DNA from 2 places in the Lactobacillus sp. IBH004 genome. Region 2 is predicted to be linked to the other one. Evidence: predicted binding sites of a transcription regulator. Region 2 holds the regulator's gene; the other holds the start of a gene.
The links. Region 2 encodes NrdR, which represses ribonucleotide reductase genes. Its sites were predicted from a motif close to ACACNATATATNGTGT; they were not measured.
Positions count from the first base shown of each region.

Region 1: LDX54_RS09435 (deoxynucleoside kinase) is a predicted target of NrdR. The motif match lies at 1,881-1,896, and genes of this name have one in related genera.

Region 1 covers NZ_CP110217.2:1,930,475-1,933,877, reverse strand. Annotated here, with positions in the region: gene LDX54_RS09445 (amino acid ABC transporter permease) at 1-185, opposite strand, end outside; gene LDX54_RS09440 (deoxynucleoside kinase) at 493-1,176, opposite strand; gene LDX54_RS09435 (deoxynucleoside kinase) at 1,189-1,839, opposite strand; gene LDX54_RS09430 (ABC transporter ATP-binding protein) at 2,533-3,403, shown strand, end outside.
Region 2 covers NZ_CP110217.2:1,257,058-1,260,460, reverse strand. Annotated here, with positions in the region: gene polA (DNA polymerase I) at 1-89, shown strand, start outside; gene mutM (DNA-formamidopyrimidine glycosylase) at 102-932, shown strand; gene coaE (dephospho-CoA kinase) at 929-1,531, shown strand; gene nrdR (transcriptional regulator NrdR) at 1,533-2,000, shown strand; gene LDX54_RS06295 (DnaD domain protein) at 2,003-3,361, shown strand; gene dnaI (primosomal protein DnaI) at 3,372-3,403, shown strand, end outside.

The DNA of each region.
Region 1 (3,403 bases), 670 kb from region 2:
GGGGTACCCCGCATAATCCAGATATAAAATTTTAGAATTAACCGTAGAGGCTTAAAATGTGACAGTAAGCCTAAACTAACTATGACTCCTAAGGGAATCGAAGCAATTAAAGTCCAAAAGAATAAAATTAGTGTCATTTTTGCGCCTGCAAAGAGAGAGGGCATAATTGAAAGGATATAATTCATTTTTCTCCTTCTTACAAAGTTAATTTAATAGGGCGGGTAAAATTAGCACAAGTGGAGCTAATAAAAACTATATAAATTAATTAAATAAATATGTGAAAAATATATGATTCAATAATAACATAGTTTTTTGATTTTTTATTTGAGTAAGTAACAAATTATTTAAATTGTCATCCAGCTATCTAATTGCTAGAGCTCACTGTTAAAGCTTTTACTATAAATTAAACAGTACTTTAAAATAGCAATAGGCAACATAAAAAGGCCATTAACACATAGTTCTAATGACCTTTTGATAATAATTTATTTATTGTTAATCTATTTGAATATTTGTAGGCTTATCCCATGATTCAGGTAATTTACCCATTTCTTTTAATTTGGCAACAATTTGATCAAGTACAACTTCTCTTGCCTGCTTATCAGTCATAAAGTCTAGTTTGTCACCATCTATCTCCATTTTGGGTGAGTAGTCATACTTTTCATACCAAGGTTTATAGTAGCGTAAAAGCCGCTTATAATAATCTTCCAGTGTTGCATCATAGCTCAATTGTTCATAAGGTCGACCACGTTTTTGAATTCTTTTAATCATGGTATCGTATGAAACTTTAATATGAACCAGCAAGTCTGGATTTTTCTTAGGCATATGTTTGAGCTCACTCATCATATTATTAAGCAGTTCGTAATAGGTAGCTACTTCTTCTTTGGTGGCCCGACCAATATCTGCGTTCATCTGAAAGAAAAGGGCGTCTTCATAGATTGAACGATCAAGAACGTTGTTATCATCAGTCAATGCATCCTTGATACTACGAAAACGAGTGTTTAGGAAAAATACCTGAAGTAAAAATGCATACTTTTTAGGATCGGCATAAAAAAGTGGCAATACAGGATTGTTATCGACACTCTCATAAAATGGTTTGGTTCCTAAATACTTAGCTAAAATACTGGTTAAACTGGATTTACCGGCTCCAATTGGCCCGCTTAAAACAATAACTGTCATCACGTTCCTTCTCTATTCTAAATTGCCTATTGCGTGCAACTTATTATCAATTTGACTTAAAACTTCTTTTTTGGCATCTTCATCGCAGATAAAATCGTATTTATCTCCATCAATTTCAATTTTAGGAGAGGCATCATATTTTTCATACCACGGTTCATAATACTTAATTAGCCGTGCGTAGTAGTCTTTTAAACTGGGATCTGTGCTGATTTGTTCAAATGAACGGCCCCGCTTTTTAATGCGTTTAAGCATTGTATCAAGGGAAACATGAATGTAAATTAGTAAATCTGGCTTTTTGCTGGGATTACCTGGGGTATCTTCCATCATGTTTTCGAGTAAGCTGTCGTATATCTTAAATTCAGTAGGGTCAGCTACTTTACTGTCCGCGTTCATTTTGAAAAAGAGTGCATCTTCATAAATTGAACGGTCTGATACACTATTTTTTTCACGAATTGCCTGGTTGATTTGTGCTAAACGGTGGTTAAGCAGATAGATATTAAGCAAAAAAGTATAACGCTTCATGTCTTGGTAATATAAAGGAAGAACAGGATTATTATCAACTCCCTCATAAAAGGCTTGTGTACCTAAGTGCTCAGCTAAAATACTGGTTAAACTGGATTTACCGGCTCCAATTGGCCCACTTAAAACAATAACTTGGATCACGTTCTTTCATAAATACAATATATAGATTCTTATTTAGTTTAATACGAGATATAGTGGTATACAAGCAAAAAGTAAATTAAAATTTTAATCAAAAAGTCAAGTGATTTTGTATAATACAGAATAAAAAATTAAGTATTCAAGTAAATAATTTATTACAAAATTAGATGTTACACGTGAAACCAAAAAATCTGACTGATAAATCTTAATTAATTATTTTACTGAGGATTGATGCCGATATCATTCGGTGTTAAGCCCTTTTATTCTGTACTTTGATTCTTTCGATTCTGTGATAAATAAAGTAGTCAATAATTGCTCGTTTTGATTGCATTAAGTATAATAAGTGATTTTGCAATTATAGAACGAATTATTTTTTAAAAGCTCGAAAAAGTTGCAGTTGATATTTATATACTGCTGCTATGTGAAAATTCTAAGAATGAAAATTAAAAAGAAATTGTTTTAATGTTAAAAAAGATATAAGATAGTAATTAAATTATAAAATTATTAGTAAATGATGGAAGTAAGAGGGCATAACTGATATCTTGAAAAGATTTTTATCTTTAGATAGTACAACTCCTGCTGTAAGTACCAGTTAAGAGTCTTTTGAAGAAGTAATGCAAAAACCATATTATTCTATTAAACCAAAATCATTTTAGTATTAACTCTAAAAATAGGGATTTAGACAGGAAGTAAATCATGGACGATACTATAACAAAATTTTCGCTTTGGACCTACATTAAACGTAATTCAGGCATGTATGTCATTCTAGCCATTTTCTATTTTGGCCGGAATTTAGCACAAACTGCTGCCAGCATTTTTAAAGGTAATGCACTTACTGCTTTGACTCAGCATAATTTAAACGGCTTTATTGTTGATACAGGTTTAAACTTGCTTAGCTGGGGCTTTTTTCTGATTTTCTTTTTTTGTAGTTCACGGTATTCTGCTGTAATCATCAAGGCCGTCGATAATTCCATTAGGAACGCATTAGCCCATATAATTGGTCGCCAAGAGTATGAAGATTTCAACAAGCACACGGAAGCTGACTATGTTTCCTGGTTTACTAACGATATTAATCAAATTAATCATGATGGCTTTTTCAGTTTAGAGCAAACATTTAGCAGTGCACTCTTAGGCATTATTGCCAGTGTCATCCTGTTTTCTTACCATCCACTCTTATTTGTAACCACTTTGGTTTTTGCTGTTGTTATGATTTTATTTCCCCGTCTTTTTAAGAAAAAGTTGGAACAACTGTCGCAAAAACAAAGCAGGCAAAATGAAGTATTAACGGCAAAAGCAACCGATGCTCTTGAAGGTTTTGTCAATCTGCTCACGCTTGGTCAGCAAAAATTGCTCAATAAAATAGTTCTTGCGGCATCAGATAAGACTGGACAGGCTCGGGTTAATTACATTACGGAAATGTCATTCTCTAATTCACTGATTAACCTGATAAGTATATCTGCTCAAACTATTTTAACCGTTGAATCCGGATATCTAGCCTTTCACAACCAACTTCCTATCGGTGCTATTTTAGTTGTTGGTTCAATGTCCGGTAACGTTTTTGGCAGCT
Region 2 (3,403 bases):
TGCCAGAAGTTATGCAGTCTGCTGTGAGACTTGATATTCCTCTTGTAGCTGATTCTGGTTATGGTCACAATTGGTTTGATGCTAAGTAAGGAGTAATTTTAATGCCCGAAATGCCAGAAGTTGAAACTGTCAGGCGGACACTACTTCCCCTGATTAAGGGAAAAACGATTAAAGAAGTAACTGTTTGGTATCCTAAAATAATAACTGGTGATGCAAAAGAATTTAAAAAGCAGTTAGCTGGTAAAAGAATAGAAACAATTGATCGTTATGCTAAGTATTTGCTTATTCGTCTTAGTGGTCATTTAACTGTGGTATCGCATTTACGCATGGAAGGTAAATATCGTTTAGTCAAAGTAAATACCAAAAAAGATAAACACGATCATGTGCAAATTGTTTTTAACGATAATTCTGCTTTGCGTTACAATGATGTGCGTAAGTTCGGGCGCATGCAGTTGATTACAACGGGCACAGAGAAAGAAAGTACCGGTATTGGCAAATTAGGCGCTGAGCCAAATTCACAGGCGTTTACAGTTTCATACTTGCAAAAAGGCCTAGCTCGTAAAAAGAAAAATATCAAAAATACCTTGCTTGATCAGTCAGTTGTGGCCGGTCTTGGTAACATTTACGTAGATGAAGTTTTGTGGGAAACAAAAATTCACCCATTAAGTATGGCTAATAGTATCCCAGCAAAAAAAGTAGCAGAACTGCATGATAATATTAATTCGTTGATAGAATTGGCCATAGCAGAAAGGGGCACTACTGTTCATACATATCTTGATGCTAATGGCAAGACCGGCGGTTTTCAAAAAATGTTGCAGGTCTATGGTCATAAAGGCGAACCTTGTGAACGTTGCGGAACCCCTCTTGAAAAAATTAAAGTAAACGGCCGGGGCACTACTTTTTGCCCTAAATGTCAGGTGATTTATAAATGACAACTATTTTGGGCTTAACTGGTGGAATAGCCAGCGGCAAAAGCACAGCAGATATCTTTTTTAAAGAAAAGCACATACCCGTGATAGACTGTGACCAAATAGCTCATGATATTTTAAATGTTGGTAATAAAGGTTATGAATTGGTTAGAAAACAGTTTGGTCTCCAAATAATTAATGAAGATCAATCAATCAACCGATCAGTTTTAGGCCAAATAGTTTTTAATGACGCAAAGCAGCTTGACATTCTTAATAAAATTACCCATCCGTTGATTTTTAAAGAAATACAAGCTAAAATTGCGCTAAGCAAGGTTGCTAAAAAGCCTTTAATTATTGTAGATGCACCAGTTTTGTTTGAAGCAAATGGCCAAAAATATTGTGACTGCACTTTATTAATTGCCATACCTGAATCTTTGCAGTTAAAGCGGCTGATGTTAAGGGATCATTTAAGTAAAGATGCTGCTTTGAAACGTATTCGCAGTCAGATGTCCTTGTCTCAAAAAGAAAAACTAGCTGACTTTGTAATTAATAATGTTGGTACAAAGCAAGATCTGAAATATCAACTTGAGCAGTTGCTTCTTAAAATAAAAGAGGAGTATTAATATGGAATGTCCTAATTGTCATAAAAATGCATCAAAAGTAATAGATTCACGTCCCAGTGATGAAAATCGTGCAATCAGACGGCGGCGTGAGTGTGAAAACTGTGGCTTTCGTTTTACTACGTTTGAAAGAGTCGAGACGACACCACTACTAGTAATCAAAAATGATGGCACTCGTGAACCTTTTAACCGGAAAAAAATTTTACACGGCGTCATGGCTGCGGGACAAAAGCGTCCTATATCTAGTTCGCAATTTGAAGAATTAGTTGATCATGTAGAAAACAAAGTACGTCAGCAAGGAGTTAGTGAGATTTCTTCCAAAAAGATTGGTCAATTAGTAATGGATGAACTGGCTAAAATTGATGATGTCGCTTATATTCGTTTTGCCTCTATTTATCGTGAATTCAAAGATATGTCCAGCTTCATGAAAACCATGGAAGATATGATTGCGAAAAGGGAGAAAGGTAATTAATTATGTTTGAGACAAATGATCCCAAACAACCATTTTTCATTGCTAACAGGGTGGATATTTTTCCGAAGGATTTACGGGTTTTAATCAAATTATACCAGCCGCTCATAGGATCTCTGGCGCTGGCAGTTTATTTAAGCTTAAATGAAGACTACAATCCGCAAGCGATGCTCTCTGATGCCAAAGGTCTCTATTTTTTGCAGGAGCAAGCCGACTGCGATATCAAAAAATTATTTCCCGCGTTGCATAAACTTGAAGCTGTCGGTTTAATTGAAAGCCATTTGCTTGCTAACCAAATTATGGGTCAGGTTTTATGTTTTAAACTTAAAAGTGTTCCTTCCAGCAGTGAGTTTTTTACCACCGCACTTTTAGCAAGTTTATTAAAAGAAAAAGTGGGTGTTACAGCCTTTAATAAATTGAGCCATGAGTTTGCTAGAGAAACTAAGCAAAGTCAAAGCAGCATCAGTGGAATTAAGGAAGCACCTAACGTATCTGCATCCTTTATGGAAGTTTTTCATTTACCTGACCAAGAAGCAATTGATCCTTCTATTGATGTGAAAAAAGCTGCTAAAGAAAACAGTTCTGTTTCTAAAGCTTTTGCTACCGTCAATGATCAAGAGCATATTGACTGGGATTTTATGAAACAGCAATTTGAAATTTATCAAATCGCGGGCAGCGAAATTGATCAGAATGAAGATGCTATTCGAGCTGTTATGCGCATGTACGGACTTTCCGAGCAAGAATTTGTTGATGAAGCAATACCTTGCTTACATGGTGATTATCATTTGAATATGCGTCAAATTAAGCAATCTATCGCTAACAGTATTCATGGAACTGATACGCGCCGGCATTTGCCAAAAAAAGAAGCACTAACAGACAAGCTTGTCAATAATAGTCACTTAAATGAAGATGAACAGCAGCTATTGCAGAAAGCTCAATCTGATACTCCAGCCCAGTTTTTGTATCATTTAAAAACTGAGCGGAATGATTTTGTTGATGCCAGTGAATATCAAGTGCTTGATAATTTATATAACGATAAGGGAATACCGGCAGAATTGCTTAACGTTTTGACTTATGCTTGTTTAAAAAGTGGTCCTAATATCTCTTTTCGCCTGGCAAATAAAATACTTCATGATTGGCTGCAACACGGGGTAAAGACTGCAAGTCAAGCCTTGGAATACATGGACAAGAGAAAAAGGGCACAAAAGCAAAGAAGCAATCGGTATCATGCTTATACTGCCAGAAAAACGGTTGAAAAGGGCACTGACTGGAACAAGCAAAAGCCAAAGGTAAAATCGGATGTTTCCAGTGCAGAATTAAAAGAATTTTTCAAGAATTTTGAAGATCAAAACGGCATGAAGTAGGTGAAATAAAATGCAACCCATCAAAAAACTTATGGTTAAAGG